4 regions of the Streptomyces sp. NBC_01275 genome follow, and region 4 is predicted to be linked to each of the others. Evidence: riboswitches for the same ligand, from Rfam matches in the RefSeq annotation. Region 4 holds a riboswitch; each other region holds the start of a gene.
What was found. Region 4 has a riboswitch for cyclic di-AMP ahead of OG562_RS19940 (M23 family metallopeptidase). Riboswitches for the same ligand answer to the same signal wherever they lie in the genome.
Positions count from the first base shown of each region.

Region 1: linked by a shared signal. The riboswitch ahead of OG562_RS17145 (transglycosylase family protein) and the one ahead of OG562_RS19940 (M23 family metallopeptidase) in region 4 are both predicted to bind cyclic di-AMP.
Region 2: linked by a shared signal. The riboswitch ahead of OG562_RS25415 (transglycosylase SLT domain-containing protein) and the one ahead of OG562_RS19940 (M23 family metallopeptidase) in region 4 are both predicted to bind cyclic di-AMP.
Region 3: linked by a shared signal. The riboswitch ahead of OG562_RS36790 (M23 family metallopeptidase) and the one ahead of OG562_RS19940 (M23 family metallopeptidase) in region 4 are both predicted to bind cyclic di-AMP.

Region 1 covers NZ_JAPEOZ010000001.1:3,920,554-3,925,894, reverse strand. The annotation lists gene OG562_RS17155 (cytochrome P450) at 1-168, shown strand, start outside; gene OG562_RS17150 (transglycosylase family protein) at 421-1,509, shown strand; cyclic di-AMP (ydaO/yuaA leader) riboswitch at 1,715-1,934, shown strand; gene OG562_RS17145 (transglycosylase family protein) at 1,938-2,654, shown strand; gene eno (phosphopyruvate hydratase) at 3,021-4,307, shown strand; gene OG562_RS17135 (septum formation initiator family protein) at 4,442-4,918, shown strand; partial or broken gene OG562_RS17130 (DUF501 domain-containing protein) at 5,037-5,341, shown strand, end outside.
Region 2 covers NZ_JAPEOZ010000001.1:5,748,387-5,753,727, reverse strand. The annotation lists gene OG562_RS25425 (DUF2092 domain-containing protein) at 1-193, opposite strand, end outside; gene OG562_RS25420 (polyprenyl synthetase family protein) at 551-1,561, opposite strand; cyclic di-AMP (ydaO/yuaA leader) riboswitch at 1,958-2,185, shown strand; gene OG562_RS25415 (transglycosylase SLT domain-containing protein) at 2,191-2,670, shown strand; gene OG562_RS25410 (HAD family hydrolase) at 2,746-3,570, opposite strand; gene OG562_RS25405 (GNAT family N-acetyltransferase) at 3,828-4,892, shown strand; gene OG562_RS25400 (glycosyltransferase family 2 protein) at 4,928-5,341, shown strand, end outside.
Region 3 covers NZ_JAPEOZ010000001.1:8,387,292-8,392,632, forward strand. The annotation lists gene OG562_RS36775 (DUF6126 family protein) at 1-48, shown strand, start outside; gene OG562_RS36780 (tyrosine-protein phosphatase) at 103-900, opposite strand; gene OG562_RS36785 (alpha-galactosidase) at 1,147-3,249, shown strand; cyclic di-AMP (ydaO/yuaA leader) riboswitch at 3,554-3,711, shown strand; gene OG562_RS36790 (M23 family metallopeptidase) at 3,716-4,729, shown strand; partial or broken gene OG562_RS36795 (hypothetical protein) at 4,980-5,341, shown strand, end outside.
Region 4 covers NZ_JAPEOZ010000001.1:4,556,321-4,561,661, forward strand. The annotation lists gene OG562_RS19930 (PrsW family intramembrane metalloprotease) at 1-398, shown strand, start outside; gene OG562_RS19935 (aldo/keto reductase) at 424-1,368, opposite strand; gene OG562_RS19940 (M23 family metallopeptidase) at 1,529-2,551, opposite strand; cyclic di-AMP (ydaO/yuaA leader) riboswitch at 2,559-2,718, opposite strand; tRNA gene OG562_RS19945 (tRNA-Met) at 3,021-3,094, opposite strand; gene OG562_RS19950 (dihydrofolate reductase family protein) at 3,115-4,257, opposite strand; gene OG562_RS19955 (MarR family winged helix-turn-helix transcriptional regulator) at 4,326-4,850, shown strand; gene ribA (GTP cyclohydrolase II) at 5,072-5,341, shown strand, end outside.

The DNA of each region.
Region 1 (5,341 bases), 640 kb from region 4:
CGGCTGGAGGGCCAGACCGCCCTGGCCACCCTGCTCACCCGCCTGCCGGATCTCCGACTCGCCGTGGACCCGGCCGACTTGAGATGGCGCGGCGGGCTCATCATGCGGGGACTGCGCACCCTGCCCGTGGAGTTCACTCCGGTCCGTGACCGACCGCTGCCCGACTGAGCGACCGACCTGCCCGGCCAGGCGACCGACCGTTGTCCGATCGGGCGTCGGCCGGAGTATGACCGTGTGTCAGCCGGAGTGTGACCGTTCGGCGGAGTAAAGGTGACCGACCCTCAAGTCTGTGATCTTCACGTGATCTGCGCGGCATTAACTTGTGACAAGTGATCGTCTGCCGATACGTTCACTCGTCAAGCGCGGACCCTCAGCCTCACCCCCCGCGCCGGTCACTGCTGTCCAGAGAAAGGCCCTCGCATGCTCTCCGGGAACGGTCGTCACCGTCGCCCCCGTCAGGCCCCGGCCCTCCTCGTGGCGGCCGGAGTGACCGGCACCGCCATCGCCATCCCGCTGCTCGCCGCCTCCGGCGCGAGCGCCGCCGACGGCACGGTGTGGGACAAGGTGGCCCAGTGCGAGACCGGGGGTTCCTGGAGCGCAGACAAGGGCGACGGCTACTTCGGCGGCCTGCATCTCTCCCAGGACGACTGGGAGACGTACGGCGGACTCGACTACGCGTCGAGCCCCGACCTCGCCAGCCGTAACCAGCAGATCGCCGTGGCGCAGAAGCTGCTCGCGGACGAGGGCGTCGGCGCGTGGCCCACCTGTGGGCTGACGACCGGGCTCACCAAGGAGTCCGGCGCGCTGAACGTGGACACCGGGGTGGCGGGCGACTCGTCCGACTCCTCTTCGTCTTCTGGATTGTCCGACCTGTCCAGGGGGTTGTCCGGCTCGTCCGGTTCTTCCGGTTCATCGAGTTCCTCGGGCTCCTCCGACGCCGACAGCGGTTCGACGGGTTCGACGGATTCATCCGACTCATCCGACTCGTCCGGTGATTCATCGAGTTCGTCCTCTTCGTCCTCTTCGTCCCCTTCCTCCTCCGCTTCGGACGACTCCACCGGCTCCGACGCTTCCGGCGGGCAGGGCGACTCGCAGGACTCCGGCAGTTCGTCCACAAAGACCCCCGAGGCGGGCGACTCGGACGACTCGGACAAGTCGGCGCAGGATGCGGGCTCTTGGAGTCTCGTCGACACCGGCACGCTCGACGTCGGCACTCTCGGCGCCGACACTCTCGACACCGGCTCCGGTCGCCATCGCGGCGACACCGCCGACGAGAGCGCGGCCGGAGACGCGACGGCGGGCGTCTCCGACGGTCCCGCGACCGCCTCCACCGGTCGGCACGCCGCCGCGACCTATGTCGTCCAGGAGGGCGACTCCCTCGCCTCCATCGCCGACTCCCTTGACCTCGACGGCGGGTGGCGTGCGCTGTACGCCGAGAACCGGGATCGCATCGGCGCCGACCCGAGCGACATCGTCGCCGGTCAGACCCTTGACACAGGGGTTGAATAGGGTAGAAATCCCTAGAAAAACAGCGGGAGTTCACGTCACGCTTCGCGCCGAATGTCCGGTTTGGTGAAAGTGTGGGATGAGTCTCAGAAGCCCTGATCGTCTTTGATATTCCGTCGATCGCGTGTCTACGGTCAGGACCGCTCGGCAACCCGAGCCCCGGCCGTCGCAACGCCGAATCCTGCCAGCGGCCATCCGGGAACAGTCGTCGCGTCAAGCGCCGTAGGCAGGAGCGGGGGACCCAAGGTAAGCGCCGGGTCCGGCGGTTGAGGCCCTTCGGGGAACCGACTGCCGGAGTCGGCTAGGGGTGGAGCCACGCCTCCCATGGACTGCAGGACTGCCACGCAGGACTGCCATGGAGGAGTGGCCGGGCAACTCACACGGCCCGAACCCGACAGCTCACCTCGCAGGCGTCGGTGAGGGGATCCACCATGCTGTTTTCCGCCAAGGGCAAGCACCGCCGTCCCTCCAGGGCCACCCGTGTCGCCGCGCTCGCCGGCGTCACCGGCGTCGCCATCGCCGCCCCGCTGATGGCGGCCGGCAGCGCCTCCGCCGCCACCGCCTCCGAGTGGGACGCCGTCGCCCAGTGCGAGTCCGGCGGCAACTGGTCCATCAACACCGGCAACGGCTACTACGGCGGCCTGCAGTTCTCCGCCTCCACCTGGGCCGCGTACGGCGGCACCCAGTACGCCGCCCAGGCCAACCAGGCCAGCAAGTCCCAGCAGATAGCCATCGGCGAGAAGGTCCTCGCGGGCCAGGGCAAGGGCGCCTGGCCGGTCTGCGGCACCGGCCTGTCCGGCGCCGCCTACAACGGCAGCAGCTCCTCGGGCTCGTCGAGCAGCGGCACCGGCTCCAGCTCCTCCGGCTCCAGCTCCTCGGGCAGCTCCACCACCACCCGCTCCACCGAGCAGCCGAGCACCTCCCGCTCGACCGACCGCCCGGCCGCGTCCAAGACGGTCAGCACGCCGACCGGCAAGAAGGTCAAGAAGGGCGACGGCGAGTACAAGGTCGTCAAGGGCGACACCCTCAGCTCCATCGCCGAGAAGCACAAGGTCAAGGGCGGCTGGCAGAAGCTGTTCCAGCTGAACAAGGACATCGTCGAGGACGCCGACCTCATCTACCCGGGCCAGCAGCTGCACCTGAAGTGACCTCTGGCCGGTGACCTCTGGCCGGCGACCTGGCCCCAGGTGACACCTGGCTCCCAGTGAGACCACAGCACCCTCACAGCCGAGGTCGACACACTGAAGACCTCGTGAGGGTCACCCCCCCGTCCCCACGGGCTCCCCGCTCCGGTGCGCATTCCCCCGTACGCACCGGAGCGGGGTTTTCTTTGCCTGTTCGTCGCTCCCCCTTTGTTCCGGCCGGAAACAATAGGTACGGTCTGACGTAGTCCACGGGGCGGTCGGTCGGTGGTCGATGCCCCCGAGGCGGTTAGGCTCTAGTCGCAAGGCATCAGCAAGGGCTCATCACGGCCTGCGCGCCCCGCACTCTCAGCGTCACATCCCAAGAAGGAGATGCTCGTGCCGTCCATCGACGTCGTCGTAGCCCGGGAAATCCTGGACTCCCGAGGCAACCCCACGGTCGAGGTCGAGGTCGGCCTCGACGACGGCAGCACGGGTCGTGCCGCCGTTCCGTCCGGCGCCTCCACGGGCGCCTTCGAGGCCATCGAGCTGCGCGACGGTGACCCCAACCGTTACGGCGGCAAGGGTGTCGAGAAGGCCGTCCTCGCCGTCATCGAGCAGATCGGCCCGGAGCTCGTCGGCTACGACGCCACCGAGCAGCGTCTGATTGACCAGGCCATGTTCGACCTGGACGCCACCGACAACAAGGGCTCCCTCGGCGCCAACGCCATCCTCGGCGTCTCGCTCGCCGTGGCCCACGCCGCCTCCGAGGCCAGCGACCTGCCCCTCTTCCGCTACCTCGGCGGTCCGAACGCGCACCTGCTGCCCGTTCCGATGATGAACATCCTGAACGGCGGCTCGCACGCCGACTCCAACGTGGACATCCAGGAGTTCATGATCGCCCCGATCGGCGCGGAGTCCTTCTCCGAGGCCCTGCGCTGGGGCGCCGAGGTCTACCACACCCTCAAGAAGGTGCTGAAGACCAAGGGCCTGTCCACCGGCCTGGGCGACGAGGGCGGCTTCGCCCCGAACCTGGAGTCCAACCGCGCCGCCCTCGACCTCATCGTCGAGGCCATCAAGCAGGCCGGCTACATCCCCGGCGAGCAGATCGCGCTCGCGCTCGACGTCGCCGCGTCCGAGTTCTACAAGGACGGCAAGTACGAGTTCGAGGGCAAGTCCCGCTCGGCCGCCGAGATGACGGAGTACTACGAGGAGCTCGTCTCCGCGTACCCGCTCGTCTCCATCGAGGACCCGCTGTACGAGGACGACTGGGCCGGCTGGAAGGTCATCACCGACCGCATCGGCGACAAGGTCCAGATCGTCGGCGACGACCTCTTCGTCACCAACCCCGAGCGCCTGGCCCGCGGCATCGAGGAGGGCTCCGCGAACGCCCTGCTCGTCAAGGTCAACCAGATCGGCTCGCTGACCGAGACCCTGGACGCCGTCGAGATGGCCCAGCGCAACGGCTTCAAGTGCATGATGTCCCACCGCTCCGGCGAGACCGAGGACGTCACCATCGCCGACCTCGCCGTCGCGGTGAACTGCGGTCAGATCAAGACCGGCGCCCCGGCCCGCTCGGACCGCGTCGCCAAGTACAACCAGCTGCTGCGCATCGAGGAGATCCTCGACGACGCCGCGGTGTACGCCGGCCGCAGCGCGTTCCCCCGCTTCAAGGCCTGAGCCAAGGCCTGAGCCAAGGCCTGAGCCTGCGCCTCACCGCCGTATAGCCCGCGTAGGCAGCGTCGTACGTACGTCCTCGTACTCGGTCCCGTACCGTGTGCGGGGACGTACGCGCGTGAACGGGAGGCGGGGACATGGCCGTGAAGGACCGGGACCGGTTCTCCACCGCGACGAGGATCAAGCTGCTCGGGGAGCAGACCGCGGCCCGCGTCTACCGCTCCCAGACCAAGCGTCAGGCCCGCCGCTCCCGGCTCACCGGCCGCGCGGCGCTGCTGGCCCTCGTCGTGTGCACGCTCATCGTGGCGCTGGCCTACCCCATGCGCCAGTACGTCTCCCAGCGCGCCGAGATCGCTGCTCTGGAGCGCGAGAAGCAGCAGGCCAGCGATCGCGTCGAGCAGCTGCGCGACCTCAAGGCGCGCTGGCAGGACGACGCGTACGCCGAGCAGCAGATCCGCCAGCGGCTGCACTATGTGATGCCGGGGGAGACGGGCTACGTCGTGATCGACCCGGACGCGGCCAAGCAGGCCCGCGCCGATCTCGGAGCGGCCGACCGCCCCTGGTACGCGAACGTCTGGGACGGAGTCGACAAGTCCGACGCCTCCGGCCGCTGATCCGCCCAGCGGCCCGATCGGCGCCCGGCCCAGCGCCCCGGCCCAGCGCCTTCTCCAGTGCCCCAACTTGTGCCCCGATCAGTGAACTGACCGACAGAAAGACAGTCTGAACACAGCCATGGAAACGCCTCCGCCGCCCACTCCGCGCACCGAGCCCACCGACGCCGACGTCGAGGCCTTCAAGCAGCAGCTCGGACGTCCGCCGCGCGGGCTGCGCGCGATCGCCCACCGCTGCCCGTGCGGTCAGCCGGACGTCGTGGAGACCGCGCCGAGGCTGCCCGACGGCACGCCCTTCCCGACGACGTACTACCTGACGTGCCCGCGCGCCGCCTCGGCGATCGGCACCCTCGAGGCGAACGGCGTCATGAAGGAGATGACGGAGCGGCTGCAGACCGACCCGGAGCTGGCCGCGGCCTACCGCGC
Region 2 (5,341 bases), 1.2 Mb from region 4:
GGAGCTGCTGCGCGGTGATCTTCGGCAGGTCGGGGTCGCCGGAGTCGGCGAGCGCCGGGACGAGCCCGATCGTCGCCGCCGCGATGCCCACGACGGTGACCGGGACGACGTACCGTACGGCCTTGCGCCGACCGGCGCGCAGGTCGTCGACCTCCCCGGCGGTCGTGCTGTCGTCGGATGCGTTCGGTGCCATGTGTGCCTTACCTCCGTCGTCGGCGGCGGCCGGTCATCTCACGTTGAACGTCCCCACCCCGAGCCGCCATTCTCACCCGAATCGGTGAGGAGTGGTGTTTTCCGCGATTCCCATCTCACCAAATCCCACCGGAGGAAGCGTCAGACCGAGGACTCAACTCCGCGTACGCCTGCGGTATGACATGGCGGCGGAGTTGGGCGGTCGACCCGTAGGGGGCGGGCACAGGGTGCGGAGGTCCGGAGACGCCGGGCGCGGAGGTCCGGAAGCACAGGGTGAGGAGCTCCGGAGGCGCCGGGCGCGGGGGGACGAAGTCCCCGCCGGGGCAGGCCCGGGCCGGCCCGGTCGTGACCGGACCGGTCAGCCGGCTCGGTGGACCACCGCGTCGCAGAGTTCCAGCAGCGCCGCCTTCGCGTCGCACTCCGGCAACGGCGCCAACGCGGCGCGGGCGTCCTTCGCGTACCGGACCGTGTCCCGGCGGGCCTGCTCCAGCGCGGGGTGGGCCCGGAAGGCGGCCACCGCCTCCGCGAGCTTGGCGTCGTCGCCGAGGTCGGAGTCCAGGAGCTCGCACAGGGCGATGTCCTCCGGGAGTTCCAGCCGCGCGGCCCGCTCCCGCAGTCGTAGCACCGGGAGGGTCGGGACGCCCTCGCGCAGGTCCGTGCCCGGCGTCTTGCCGGACTCATGGGAGTCGGACGCGATGTCCAGGACGTCGTCCGCCAGCTGGAAGGCGACCCCGAGCCGCTCCCCGTACTGGGTCAGCACGTCCACGACCGTCTCGTCGGCGCCCGACATCATCGCGCCGAACCGGCAGGACACCGCCACCAGCGAGCCGGTCTTGCCGCCGAGGACGTCCAGGTAGTGCTCCACGGGGTCGCGGCCGTCCACCGGCCCCGCGGTCTCCAGGATCTGTCCGGTGACCAGCCGCTCGAACGCCTCGGCCTGCACCCGCACCGCCTCGGGCCCGAGGTCGGCCAGGATGTGCGAGGCACGGGCGAAGAGGAAGTCGCCGGTGAGCACGGCGACCGAGTTGCCCCAGCGGGTGTTCGCGCTCGGCACCCCCCGCCGCACCTCGGCCTCGTCCATCACGTCGTCGTGGTACAGCGTGGCCAGATGGGTCAGTTCCACGACCACCGCGGACGGCACGATCCCCGGCGCGTACGGGTCGCCGAACCGCGCCGCGAGCATCACGAGCAGGGGACGGAACCGCTTCCCGCCCGCCCGCAGCAGGTGCTGGGCCGCCTCCGTGATGAACGGAACCTCACTCTTGGTTGCCTCGAGCAAGCCCTCCTCGACAGCCGCCAACCCGGCCTGGACATCGGCTTCCAGAACCTGGTCCCGCACGCTCAGCCCGAACGGCTCGACGACGGTCACGAGGGGTCTCCTGTCTGCTGGTGTCTACGGGCGATTACGCGGTTTGTCGATAGGTCTCTGCGCTCACTCAAGGCTCACTCAAGTCAGCGTATCCGGTCACGTTTCGATCACCGACAGCCCCCACGTCCACCCGCTCGACCAATTAACTATGACTTGAGTTTATTGACCGATTTACCACTCTTGCGCCCCGTGGTGAGTTGAGTCACGCGTACCCGCCCCGCACCGCCTCCACCCCTACCGAGCCTCCCCCGGTTCCCGCCGTGCCGCAAACGCCAGTTGAAGCTTTGCAGTACCAAAGGATCAAGCACCCCATACGCCCCAGACCAAGGTCAATAGGGCTGATCTGTGAATCCGGTACTTGTTCCGGACATGTGCTCTCGCATACGTTCCCGGCCTGTCGGGCGGACGCCGAATCCTGCCGCCGCCCGGACCACCTACTAGAACGCTCGGCAGGAGCGGGGGAACCAGGTAAGTCGCCGTACTGAATATTTTCGACATCTCCAGTTTTTACGGTTGATTCGGACATACCGGTACGGCTTGGGGTGAAGTCGTGTCCGTCAGGGCGCGGCCGGGCAGCTCCCGCCCGAACCCGACAGCTCACCTCGCAGGCGAAGGAGAGGAACTTCGTCATGCCCGCTGCCGCTCAGCCGCGCCGCAACCGTCTCTTCCGCACCCTCGCCGTCGCCGGCACCGGTGCGGCCGTGCTCGCCCTCCCGCTCATCGGCGCGACCAGCGCCTCCGCCGCCACGACGGCGACCACCGCCGCGACCGTCACGACCGCCGGGTACACCAACAACCTCGACGGCTGGATCCGCGAGTCGCTCGCGATCATGGCCCAGAAGGGCATCCCGGGCACGTACAACGGCATCTACCGCAACGTCATGCGCGAGTCGTCGGGCAACCCGAACGCAGTCAACCTCTGGGACTCCAACGCGGCCGCGGGCACCCCGTCCAAGGGCCTGCTCCAGGTCATCGACCCGACCTTCCTCGCCTACCACGTGGCGGGCACATCCTTCAACCCGTACGACCCGGTAGCGAACATCACCGCCGCCTGCAACTACGCGGCCGCGCGGTACGGCTCGATCGACAACGTCTTCGGCGCGTACTGACACCCGCTTCCGCTGCTTCCGCTGCTTCCGTGCGAAGTCGTCAGCGGATCCGCAAAGCCGCGGAGCCGCGGAGCCTTAAGCAAACAACCGTTCGAGGACGATGGCCACGCCGTCGTCCTCGTTCGACGTCGTCACCTCGTCGGCCACCGCCTTGAGCTCGGGGTGGGCGTTGGCCATCGCGACGCCGTGGGCGGCCCAGTCGAACATCGGGATGTCGTTCGGCATGTCGCCGAAGGCGAGGGTGTCCTCGGGCCGCAGACCGAGGTGCTCGGCGGCCAGGGCCAGCCCCGTCGCCTTGGTGATGCCGCAGGGCTGGAGCTCGACCGTGCCGGGACCCGACATGGTCACGGTGGCCAGCGAGCCGACCACCGAGCGGGCGGTGGCCGCCAACTCGTCGTCGGACAGCCCGGGATGGCGCAGCAGCACCTTGCTGATCGGCTCGCACCACAGGTCGTCGCGCGAGCCGACGCGCAGCGCGGGCAGCGTCGGGTGCGGCATCAGATAGCCCGGCTCGATGAGCGTCAGCCCGTCGACGCCGTCCTGGTCGACGGCCGCGTACACCTGCCCGACCTCGGCCTCGATCTTGCCGAGCGCGGTCTCGGCGAGTTCCCGGTCCAGGGTGACCGACCACAGCAGACGGTCCGCGCCGGCGTCGTACAACTGCGCGCCCTGTCCGCACACCGCGAGCCCGCCGCCGCGCAGGTTGTCCAGCAGCGGGCGGACCCGGGGCGCCGGCCGTCCGGTCACGACCAGATGGCAGGCGCCGGCCGCCCTCACCCGCGCGAGCACGTCGAGCGACCGGTCGGAGAAGGTGTCGTCGCCGCGGAGCAGCGTTCCGTCCAGGTCGGTGGCGATGAGCGAGTACGCGGTGCGCGGGGCATATGCGATGGGTGCGGCCATGATCAGAGAATACGGATCCCACGCCCCACGGGTTCGACGCGAACCGGACGACGGCCAGGTCCTGTCCGGTTCTGCCAACTCCCCTTTAAAAGAAACAGCTTTCTGACACATCGCCGGGTAGCGGACGGTTAAAGGCCTCTGCACCAGTTGGCAACAACATGCGACGCTACCTACCGCGACGCCCTGATGGAGCGGTACCGTCCAGGTGTCCAGGGGGACTTGATCGGGGGGTCAGGTTGAGCAGTGGGCGCATTCGTGTGCTGAGGCCGGAAGGCCTCGGCGAGGGGGAGAGGGAGCGGTGGCGCGCGCTGCGCGCCGCGTCGACGCTGCCGCGCAACCCCTTCATGGAACCGGAGTTCACCGACACAGTGGGCCGCGTGCGGGCACGCGCGCGGGTGGCGGTGGTGTACGAGGGGCGCGAGCCGGTCGGCTTCCTGCCCCATGAGCGGGGCCCGCTCGGCCAGGGCCAGGCCCTCGCGTACGGCGTCTCGGACGCGCAGGGCGCCGTACTGAGCCCGGGACTCGGTCTGAACGCCGAGGAACTGATGCGGGCGTGCTCCCTGTCGAGCTTCGCCTTCGACAACCTGGAGGCGGAACAAGGGCTGTTCGCCCGCCACACCGCCGCGGAGTACGCCTCCTACGTCATCGACGTGGCAAAGGGGTACGAGACCTACGAGTCCGTACTGCGCGCCCAGTCGCCGAAGTTCCTGAAGACGACCCTCGCCAAGGAGCGCCGGCTCGGCCGCCAGGTCGGCGACCTGCGGTTCGTGTTCGACGAACGCGACCCGGCCGCACTGCGCACGCTCATGGCGTGGAAGTCCGCGCAGTACCGCAGGACCGGCCGCCGGGACCGGTTCGCGCAGGAGTGGATCACCCGGCTCGTGAACCTGCTCCACGAGACACGCGCTCCCGAGTGCGCCGGCACGCTCTCCGTCCTCTACGCCGGCGACCGACCGATCGCCGCGCACTTCGGCCTGCGTTCGGCGACCGTCCTGGCGTGCTGGTTCCCGTCGTACGACCCGGAGTTCTCGAAGTTCTCGCCGGGCCTGGTGCTGCATCTACGGATGGCCGAGGCGGCCGCCTCCGAGGGCATCGGCCTGCTCGACCTGGGACGGGGCGCGGCCGAGTACAAGGACTCGCTGAGGACCGGGGAGCTTCCCGTGTACGAGGGGGCGTGGACGCGTCCGGGGGCGGGCGCCGCGCTCTACTGGCTCAGCCGTGAACCGTCCCGCCGCGCACACCACTTCGTGCGCAACCGGCCGAGGCTCGCGGCGGCGGCCGCACGGACCCTGAAGAGCGCGGGCCGGCTGCGCCGTTCCTGACGGTCATGGAAACGGTCATGAAACGAGGGGGGTTCATGTCCCGCGCGACGCATGCTCGGCAGGAGACAGAGCGGGAGATCCAGAGGTTCCTCGACATCGGGCCCGTGCAGATCGCCGAGCTCGAACTGGACGAGGGCGGTCTGCTCAGACCCGGGCCGGGCAGCCCGCCCGTCGCGCACGGCGAGGTGTTCGTGCTGGTCAGGCAGGGTGGGCGACCGATCGGCACGCTGCTCGGGCAGGTGCCCGAGGGGGCCGATCCGAAGACGGTCCTCACCCGGCTCGCCACACGGGAGCTCTCTTCCGGGGAGCCTTCAGCGACCGTGGGCGCCACCGCCGGACCGTTCACCACCGCCGTACCGTTCCCCACCGCCGTGCCGTTCACCACCGTCGTCATCGCCACCCGCGAGCGTGCCGGGCGACTCGCCCACGCCCTCGACTCCTTGCTCGCC
Region 3 (5,341 bases), 3.8 Mb from region 4:
TTCGCCGCGTTCCTCTGGCTGCTGTTCGAGGTGGGCGCCAAGCAGTAGAGCTCTCCTGGTCCTGAGTCCCGGTGAGCCGAGCAGGCCCAAGTCGAGCAGGCCTCAGTCGAGCAGGCGCTCCCGCAGGAGCTCCCGGGTCTGCGGGGTGATCCCGAGGCCCTGTTCCAGGTAGACGTCGACGCCGCCCCAGGTCTTCTCCATGGTCTCGAACGCCGCGGCGAGATACTCCGCGCGGGCGTCGAACAGGGGGTTGAGCAACTCCATGACCTCGGGGGTGTAGGCCGAGGCGGCGCTGCCGCCCCGGCGCACCTTGTAGCGGCGGTGCTTGGCGTTGGACTCCAGGTAGTCCGCCAGGATCGCCTCGCGTTCCACGCCCACGGCGAGCAGGGTCACCGCCACGGACAGGCCCGCGCGGTCCTTGCCGGCCGCGCAGTGCATCAGGGCGGGCACGCTGTCCTCGGCGAGCGCGTGCAGCACCCGCGCGTGCTCGGCCGTGCGCTGCCTGACCATCGAGCGGTAGGAGGCGATCATCCGGCCCGCGGCCCGACCGTCGCCTAGTATCTCGCGCAACTCCTCGATGTCGCCGTCGCGGACCATCTTCCAGAACTCGGAGCCGTCCGCCGGATCCGACAGCGGCAGGTTCACATTGCGCACGCCCGGCAGCTCGACGTCCGGGCCCTCCAGCTTCTGGTCCGCCGCGTTGCGGAAGTCGAAGATCGTGTGCAGACCCAGGGACGCCAGGAACGCGGCGTCCTCGTCGGTGGCGTGCGCGAGATGGCCGCTGCGGAACAGCACGCCGTGACGCACCCGTCGTCCGTCGACGGTCGGCAGGCCGCCCACGTCGCGGAAGTTGCGCACTCCGGCCAGCTCGGGCTCGGTGGACGGGATCTGCTGCGTCAACGGGGGCTCCCTCCCGGTCGGTCCCGGCCGACGCGGCTCGGAGGCCGGCGGGACACGTCTCGACGATACGACATGGATTCCCGGGGCAACGGGTTGTCCACAGGCGCACGCGGCGGTCGTCGGCTCGGTCGTCGGCGAGGTCGCCGACACGGGGTGCAGCGTTGTCCACAGACGTTTGCTCAGCGAGGCATATGCACCTGATGATGTTGGGGCTTGATCGCACCTGTTCGAATCAGTGGGGGTTTGATGCCCGAAATCGCCGACAACGGCCGCACCTGGCTCCTTTCGGGGCCCACGAGCAGCTACGCCCTCCATCTCACCGAGGCCGACGAGCTGATCCATCTGCACTGGGGCCCGGGCATCGCGCTCGCGGACGCCGAGGCCCTGGCCGCCCGCCCGCTGCCGAGCCGCGGGGCCTCGTTCGAGTCCCCGCTCGACGGCCGGGAGGAGTACCCGGTCGAGGGCGGCCCCCGCTTCGTCCGACCGGCCCTGTCCGTGCGCACCGACGAGCGGCGCGGCACCGAATGGGCCTTCGAGGCCTACGAGACCGGCGCCGCCGACCGCGACGAAGGCACCGGCGGCGACGAGCTGCGGCTGCGTTTCCGCGACGCCGGCCTCGCCGTGACCCTGCACTACCGGATGCACGGCGACGTCGTAGAGCGCTGGACGACCGTGGGCAACGAGGGGGAGGAGCCGCTGGAGCTGCTGCGTGCCGACTCCGCCGTCTGGACCCTGCCCGACCGCGACGGCTGGCGTCTGTCCCAGCTGCACGGGCGCTGGGCGGCCGAGTCCCGGCTCACGCGCGCCCCCCTCACCTACGGTGAGAAGGTCATCGGCAGCCGCCGCGGCCACACCGGCCACCAGCACCTGCCCTGGGTCGCCCTGGACACGGACGCGACCGAGGAGCTCGGCGAGGTCTACGGCTGCGCCCTCGGCTGGTCGGGCTCCTGGCGCATCGCCGTCGCCCAACTGCCCGACGCGCGCGTGCAGATCACCGGCGGCGCCGGGTACGACGACTCGGGGCTGCTGCGGCTGGCCGCGGGGGAGTCCTTCACCACGCCCGTCTTCGCCGGGCTGTACAGCGACGGCGGCTTCGGCGGCGCGAGCCGCGCCTGGCACGCCTACCAGCGGGCGTACGTCATCCCGGACGCGGAGCAGGACCGGCCGGTGCTGTTCAACTCCTGGGAGGCCACCTACTTCGACATCTCCGAGGAGCAGCAGGCGACCCTCGCCCGGCGCGCCGCGGCGATCGGCGTCGAGCTGTTCGTCGTCGACGACGGCTGGTTCGGGGCGCGCACCGGCGATCACGCCGGGCTCGGCGACTGGCGGCCCAACCCGGACCGCTTCCCCAAGGGCCTGACGCCCCTCGCGGACTACGTGCACGCCCTCGGCATGCAGTTCGGCATCTGGGTCGAGCCCGAGATGGTCAACCCCGACAGCGAGCTGTACCGGGCGCACCCCGACTGGGTGCAGTTCCAACCGGGACGAAAGCGGACGGAGTTCCGCAATCAACTCGTACTGAACCTCGCGCGCGAGGACGTCCAGGAGTACCTCTGGGAGCAGCTCGACGGGCTCCTGTCCAGCGCGCCCATCGACTACGTGAAGTGGGACTTCAACCGCTGCTTCACCGACGCCGGCTGGCCGGACGACCCCTATCCGCAGCGCCTCTGGGTCGACCATGTACGGGCCTTGTACGCCCTCCTGGACCGGCTGCGGGCGGCCCACCCGGGCGTCGCCTTCGAGTCCTGCTCGGGCGGCGGCGGGCGCATCGACCTCGGGATCATGAGCCGCACCGACCAGGTGTGGACCTCCGACAACACTGACCCCCTCGACCGGCTCGACATCCAGCACGGCTTCAGCCAGATCCACCCCGCCCGGGTCATGGCCGCCTGGGTCACCGACAGCCCCAACGCCCAGCTCAACGGCCGGTCCTCCACCCTGCGCTTCCGGTTCGTCAGCGCCATGGCCGGCGTCCTCGGGGTCGGCGGGGACCTCTCCGAGTGGAGCGAGGAGGAGCTCGCCGAGGCCCGGCGGTGGGTCGACCTCTACAAGGAGATCCGGCCCCTGGTGCAGCACGGCGACCTCCACCGGCTGCGGCCCCCGACGGGCGGACTCAGCGCCGTGCAGTACGTGCGCGGCGACGAGACCGTCGTCCTCGCCTGGCTCCAGGCGCAGCGCTACGGCGAGCCCGCCCCCGCGCTCCGGTTGCGCGGCCTCGACCCGACAGCGTCGTATGAATGCCGCGAAACGGGCGAAGTCCACCGGGGGGCGGTGCTGTTGCACCACGGGCTGGCCACCGGGCTGCGCGGCGACCTTGATGCGACGGTTATCCGCCTGCGTCGCATCTGAGGTTTCTGTCCGAATTGAAGCCTTAGTCCAACTCGCTCTGGAATAAAGGGTCCTGGAAACGCGTCACGTGAGCAGCGTCATATCCGTGACCGTAAGTCGTCCGTCATGTTCACGTAATTTACGGGCTTTTCAAGGGCGTTCGATGAAAAAACGCCCTTGAATTAACAGAGGGTGACTGGGAATTCCCACAGGGGATCAAGAGGAACGTTCGCGCAGGGCAACCGCTGCTTGTCCCTGTGCGTCTTGGTCCCTTACGTTCCAGACCAATCCGGACGGACGCCCAATCCTGCCGCCGCCCGGATCCCGCACTCACTCACCCGTACCAGGCAGGAGCGGGGGACCCACAGGTAGAACCGCCTGTTCCGGTCTCCGGAACGGCTAGGGGTAAAGCCGCGCCTCGGTGCGGCCGGGCATCTCCAGCCCGCACCCGACAGCTCACCTCGCAGGCGCCGGAGAGGATTTCGTCATGCCCGCGAAGGGTAAGCACCGCCGCCCGAAGACCCAGCGCTTCACCCGCTCCATAGCCGTCGCCGGAACCGGCGGCGCGGCTCTCGCTCTTCCGCTCATGGGAGCCGCCGGCGCCCACGCGGCGCCCTCTCAGTCCGTCGCCCAGTCGGCTTCCGCGTCGGCTTCCCAGGCGATTTCGCAGACGGTCTCGGAAAAGGCCGCGCAGTCCGTTCAGTCGGCGCGCCAGACGGCCGCCGAGACGAAGACCGCCGCCACGAGCACGAAGTCCTACACCGTGCGGTCCGGCGACTATCTCTCGAAGATCGCGGACGAGCAGGACGTCAGCGGCGGCTGGCAGAAGCTGTACCAGGACAACCGCGCGGCCGTCGGCGACAACCCGTCGTTGATCCACCCCGGCCTCAAGCTGTCGATCGGCGGGAAGGCCGCGGCCGGCGCCAAGTCGTCGCCCGGTATATCCGGTTCGTCCGCCAAGTCGTCGACGTCCACGTCCTCCGGCTCCAAGGCGTCCTCGTCGTCTTCGTCGTCGGACTCTTCGTCCTCTTCGTCTTCTTCGTCCTCGTCGAAGGCGACCACCGAGGCCGCCGCGAGCACGAGCACCTCCAGCGGTTACACCCTCCCCGTGGCGGGCGCCACCATCGGCACCGCCTACCACACGGCCGGCAGCATGTGGTCCAGCGGCTACCACACCGGCGTCGACTTCGTCGTCCCGACCGGTACGTCCCTCAAGGCCGTCGCCGCGGGCACGGTCGTCTCCGCCGGCTGGGGCGGCGCGTACGGCAACCAGGTCGTCATCAAGCTCGGCGACGGCTACTACGCCCAGTACGCCCATCTCTCGCAGCTCTCCGTCTCGGCCGGGCAGACCGTGACCGAGGGGCAGCAGATCGGTCTCTCCGGCGCGACCGGCAACGTGACCGGACCGCACCTCCACTTCGAGATCCGCACCACGCCGGACTACGGCTCGGACGTCGACCCGGTCGCCTACCTCCGCTCGCACGGCGTCAGCGTCGGCTGACCTCCCCCGACCGCCTGCCTGCCTGACACGCTGCCGAGGCCGGACCCTGATCCCCGGGTCCGGCCTTTGGCGTTCGGTCCGGTCGGTCCGGTCGGTCCGGTCGGTCCGGTCAGTCTGTTAGGTCCGTTCGATCCGTCGGGTCCGCTGGGGCCGTTCGACTTTGCTCGTTCATGATCGTTTCATTGCGGTCGTGTGGCAGGCCCGTCCGGGCCGTCGACAGCCGGGACAGAGTGGCGGCACAGTGATCTCCATGAGAGGGCAAGCGCTTTCCTTCACTGTCACCGCCGCCGTCCTGTTGGCGGGACTCGGCTCCGCGCCCGCCGCCGGGCACGCCGTCGACACCCCGCGCCGGATCGTGGAGAACCTCGACCGCGGCCTGGTCGCCGTGCCGTCCGGCACGGCGACCTTCCTCAGCTGGCGTCTCCTCGGCACCGAGTACGCCCGATACGGCGACTCCCTCGCCTTCGACGTCTACAAGAACGGCCGACGGCTGAACCGCGAGCCGATCCGCAGGTCGACGACCTACCGGGACGACACCCCGGGCGCGGGCACGTACACCGTGCGTGCGGTCGTCGACGGGCATCGACAGCAGCCGAGTTCGGCCGCGCTCGA
Region 4 (5,341 bases):
CCCTGGCGTTTCTGCGGCACCGCGGGCGACAGGGGCGGGCCGACGCCGACTTCGTCGTACGGGAACGGGAGTTGCTGAACGAGCTGTGGCGCCGCAGGGAGCTGGCGCGGCCCGCGCTGGACCATGCAGCGTGGATGACGGCTCCACCGGTACGGGTGGCTGTGCCGGCGACGCCCTGGCCGGTGTACGGGGCGGTGTACGGGACGCACGGGATGCACGGGGCTCCTGGACCGCACGGGATGCACGGGGCTCCTGGGCCGCACGGGGTGCACGACCCGGCGCAGGGACCCGGCCCTGGCCCCGGACAGGGCTACGGGTACGGCTACGGGTACGGGTACGGGTACGGGTACGGATATCCGGCGGCGCAGCACCCCAGCTACAACCCCTACCAGTCGTAGGGGATGCAGCTGGTCGTACGGACCGCTACGCCGACGCCTCCGTCAACTTCTCGAGTTCGGCCTGCGTCAGCTCCAGCTCCGCCACGCCCAGCAGCGCCGGCAGCTGCTCGACCGTACGGGCGGACGCGATCGGCGCGGCGATCGTCGGCTGGGCCGCGAGCCAGGCCAGGGCCACCGTGGCGACCTGGGTGTCGTGGGCCTGGGCGATCTCGTCCAGGGCGGTGAGGACCTTCTGGCCCCGCTCGGAGTCGAGGTGCTTGGCCGCGCCGGAGGCCCGCGGGCTCTCCACCGTCGTACCGGGCCGGTACTTGCCGGTGAGGAAGCCGGAGGCCAGCGCGTAGTACGGGACGGCGGCGAGGCCGGAGGCGGCGGCGAGGTCCTGCAGCTCGCCCTCGTAGGTGTCGCGTGAGACCAGGTTGTAGTGGGGCTGGAGGGCGACGTAGCGGGCCAGGCCCTCGCGGTCGGAGAACTCCAGGGACGCCCGCAGCCGCTCCGGGGAGATGTTGGAGGCCGCGATGTGCCGCACCTTGCCCGCCTTCACCAGGTCGTCCAGCGCGCCGACGATCTCCTCGACCGGGACCTCGGGCTTGTCGAAGTGGGTGTAGTAGAGGTCGATGCGGTCGGTGTCCAGGCGACGCAGGGATGCGTCGGCGGCGGCCTTGATGTTCGCGGCGGTCAGGCCCGGGAACTCGGGGTGCTGGCTGACCTTGGTGGCGATCACGATGTCGTCGCGGTTGCCGCGCGCCTTGATCCACTTGCCGATGACGGTCTCGGACTCACCGCCCTGATGGCCCTCGATCCACGCCGAGTAGGAGTCGGCGGTGTCGATGAAGTTGCCGCCGGCGTCCGCGTAGGCGTCGAGGACGGCGAGGGAGGCGGCCTCGTCGGCGGTCCAGCCGAAGACGTTGCCGCCGAGGGAGAGCGGGAAGACCTTGAGGTCGGAGGAGCCGAGCTGGCGAAGAGAAGTCATGCTTTGGATCAACGCCGTGCCGGAGAGGCCCATTCCGTGCACTGTACGAAGAACGTGTGAACAGCACGAGGGGACCGGCAGACGGAACCGGCAGCCCTGACGTCGGGGGGGTGTCGTCAGGGCTGCCGGGGTTCCAACGGGCGGGGGAGACCCTTACGGGTCAGGGGTTGAGGCCCTTGCTCCGCAGCCAGGACATGGGGTCGATGCCGTCGGCGCTGCCGTTCGGGTGGACCTCGAGGTGGAGGTGGGCGCCGGTGACGTTCCCGGTGGCGCCGACGCGGCCGATGACGTCGCCCGTGCCGACCTTCTGGCCGACACTGACGCTGATCGACGACTGGTGGCAGAACCACAGCTCGGTTCCGTCGTCCAGAGTCAGGATGGTGCGGTAGCCGTAGGAACCGGCCCAGCCCGCCTCGGTGACGGTCCCGCTGTGGACGGCCTTGATGAGGGTGCCCGTGGGCGCGGCGAAGTCGAGGCCGGTGTGGTACCCGGACGACCAGAGCGAGCCGGCCTGACCGAAGGTCGAGGTGATGGTGTACGAGGAGGTCGGCAGCGTGTACTGCTTGGCCAGCTCGGCCAGGCGCGCGGCCTCGGCCTTCTTCTTGGCCTCCGCTTCCGCCTTCTCCTTCGCGGCCGCGGCCTTGGCCTTGGCTTCCTTCTCGGCCTTGGCGGTCGCGGCGGCCTCTGCCTTGGCGGCGGCGACCTTGGCCTTCGCCTCGATCTGCGTCTGCTGCGACTCGGCCTGCGCCATGATCCGGCTGCGCAGCGCCTCGCCGGCGTCGGCGGCGCCGCCCTGGGCGGTGTCGTCGGACTCGGTGCCGAAGCTGCTGAGGGCGGGCGCGGGCTCCGGGGGGGCGTCGTCCTCCGTGAGAAGGCCGCCCACCGAGGGGAGGTCGGGCATGGAGATGGAGACCGGCGCCTTGCCGGTGTTGGCGCTGGCCATGCCGCCCGCGCTGACGGCGGCTATGACGCCGACGCCGAGGACGGTGGAGCTGCGGGCGAACCCGCCGCCGCGCTGCTTGGCGACGCGGTGCTTGCCGCGTACCGGGCGAACGGACTCCGCGGTGGGGTTCCATTCCTCCCAGGGGCCCTCGTCGGTGCGGTAGGTGCCGAAGCCGAAGGTCTCGGGGGAACGCTGGCCCGGCACGAACGGGGCTTCTGGGGCAGGCGGGTTGGACGCCACGCGGGCGTACTCCTTTCCTTCCGTCGCCTACCGGGTTAGCTGACGGGTTCGGAGCGGGAAGGTCTCCTACGCGCGTATACCGGCCGTTGCCACACGGCGGCTTCCGCGAGATTCACCCCAAGGTGGTGGTTCCCCGGTTCCCTTGCGGGATTCGGCAGTGCGCACGGAGCCGACTCTTGTGTCGGCTGGGACGACCGCGCTGCGTTATCGAACGTTAATAGACCTAGGGGTGGGTTTCCAAGCTGTTCCCCTTGATCAACAACATTCATGGCCTGGACTTTCAGGCCATGACCGGTGAAAAACGGGCGAGTTGACCTCACCTCGGGAACGCTTCAGCAGTCACACGCGTTTTGATGGTGACTCAGCTGTTATGCGCAGGGCGGTCGAGCGGTCACGAGGGGTGACGACATGAGGAAGGCAAACAAACCGAGGGCCGGAACCCTTTCGGATTCCGGCCCTCGGCCTTCAGTAGCGGGGACAGGATTTGAACCTGCGACCTCTGGGTTATGAGCCCAGCGAGCTACCGAGCTGCTCCACCCCGCGTCGTTGTTGACTTAACTGTATCACCCGCTCAGGTGCAGGTTCGCCACCTGCGCCCGCTCCTCGTATTCCGGGAGTACGACGACGTCGACGCCCTCGGCCGCGAGGAGCCCGGTGCCGTCCGCCTCCGTGACGAAGGTGTTGGGCTCCCGCCAGGCCGTGACGACCCGGCGCACGCCCGCGTCGAGGATGAGACGGGCGCAGGGGGTGGGGCGGGAGGAGCGGTGCGCGCAGGGCTCCAGGCTGCTGTAGACGGTGGCGCCGGGCAGCCGGGGGTCGGCGGGGTCGAGCTTGGCGAGGGCGGCCTCCTCGGCGTGCACGACCGGGTCGCCGGCCTCCCGGGAGTGGCCGCGCGCCAGCTCCGTGCCGTCGGCGGCCACGATCACCGCGCCGACGCTGAAGGCGGTCCGCGAGGGAGGACACTCGGCCGCGAGATCGCAGGCCAGGGCCAGCCAGCGGCGGTCGGCCGCGGAGGGGAGCGGGCCGGCGCCGGGGGCGGTGGGCTCGTAGCGCATGAGGACCACGTCCTCGATCCGCCGGGTCTCGGTCAGGCGCAGGCGTCCGCCCTGGTAGCCGCCCGGGCCGAAGAGGCGGGGCGCGTCCGGGTCGCCCACGAGGAGCGGGGCGAGGACGAGCTGGAGTTCGTCGGCGAGGCCCTGCTGGAGCAATTGGGTGTGGATGGTTCCGCCGCCCTCGACCATGAGCCGGCGTACGCCGCGCTCGGCGTGGAGGTGCTCGAGGAGCCGCCGCCAGTCCAGTTCGGGGCCGAGGGGGACGACATCGGCGGCGAGCCCCAGCGACCGGGCCCGGACCGCGCCCTTCTCGGTCGTGTACACGACCTTCTCGCCGCCCGTGTGCCAGAACTTCGCCGCCGGGTCGAGGTCGCCGGAGCCGCTGACGGTGACCTTCAGGGGGTACTCCGCCTTCCCGGCCGCCACCCGTACGGTGCGCCGCTCGGGGGAGTTCACCAGCAGCCGGGGGTTGTCGGCGCGGATGGTGCCGGCGCCGACGAGGATCGCGTCGACGCCGGCCCGCACCTCGTCGACCCGGTCGAAGTCGGCGGGGCTGGAGAGCAGCAGGCGCTCGGGGGAGGTGTCGTCGAGGTAGCCGTCGAGGGAGACGGCGGCGGACAGCAGGACGTACGGGTACAGGTACGGGTACGACATCGGCGCGGCTCTCCAGGAACGACGGCAGGGTCTTGGTTCAAGTTTGAAACAAACCTACACTGGGTGGCATGACGACCCGCTGGCTCACCCCCGAGGAGCAGCGCGCCTGGCGCGCGTACATCGCCGCGACGCACCTCCTGGAGGACGCGATCGACCGACAGCTCCAGCAGGACGCCGGCATGCCCCACCTGTACTACTCCATCCTCGCCAATCTCTCCGAGACGCCGGAGCGTCAGCTGCGTATGACCGACCTGGCCGAGCGGACGAAGATCACCCGCAGTCGACTGACGTACGCGGTGACGCGGCTGGAGAAGGACGGGCTGGTCCGGCGGGAGAACTGCCGGTGGGACAAGCGGGGCAGCGTCGCCGTCCTGACCGACGAGGGGATGGCCGTACTGGAACGGACCGCCCCGGGCCATGTCGAGACCGTGCGGGACTCGCTGTTCGCTCACCTGAACGAGGAGCAGGTGGGGCAGCTGGAGGAGATCTGCACGGGCATCGCTCGGGCGCTGGAGGAGGACGGGACGCGGCCGGCGGACGACGACGTGCCGTGGCGGAGGCGGTCGTCGCCGCCGTCGTCGTCCTGTTCGTGATCTGGGTCGCAATCCAGTTGCTTCAAATTTAAAACATGGGTAGGGTCTCGAAGCGAGGGCCTGCTTCAAATCTGAAGCAGATGCTCGTTTTGCTCCTTGTCGCTTGTCGCTTGTCGCTTGTCGCTTGTCGCTTGTCGCTTGTTCTTCGCTGCTTGCCTCTTGCCGTTAGTTCTCTGTTCTTCGTTCTTCGTTCTTTGTTTCACCGGACCCGGGAGACCCGCATGCCCGACACCCCCGCCGCCGCCACCCAGCGCGCCCGCGTCCGCGTACCGCTGCGCTTCCCCGACGGATACTCCGTCGACGCCGAACTCGTCACCTTCCACGGTCTGGCCGACGGCCTCGAGCATGTCGCCGTCGTCCTCGGCGAACCGGCCCCCGGCGCCGTCCCGCTGGTCCGGCTGCACTCCGAGTGCCTGACCGGGGACGTCTTCGGCTCCGCGCGCTGCGACTGCGGACCCCAGCTGCGCGAGGCGGTCGAGCGGATAGCCGAG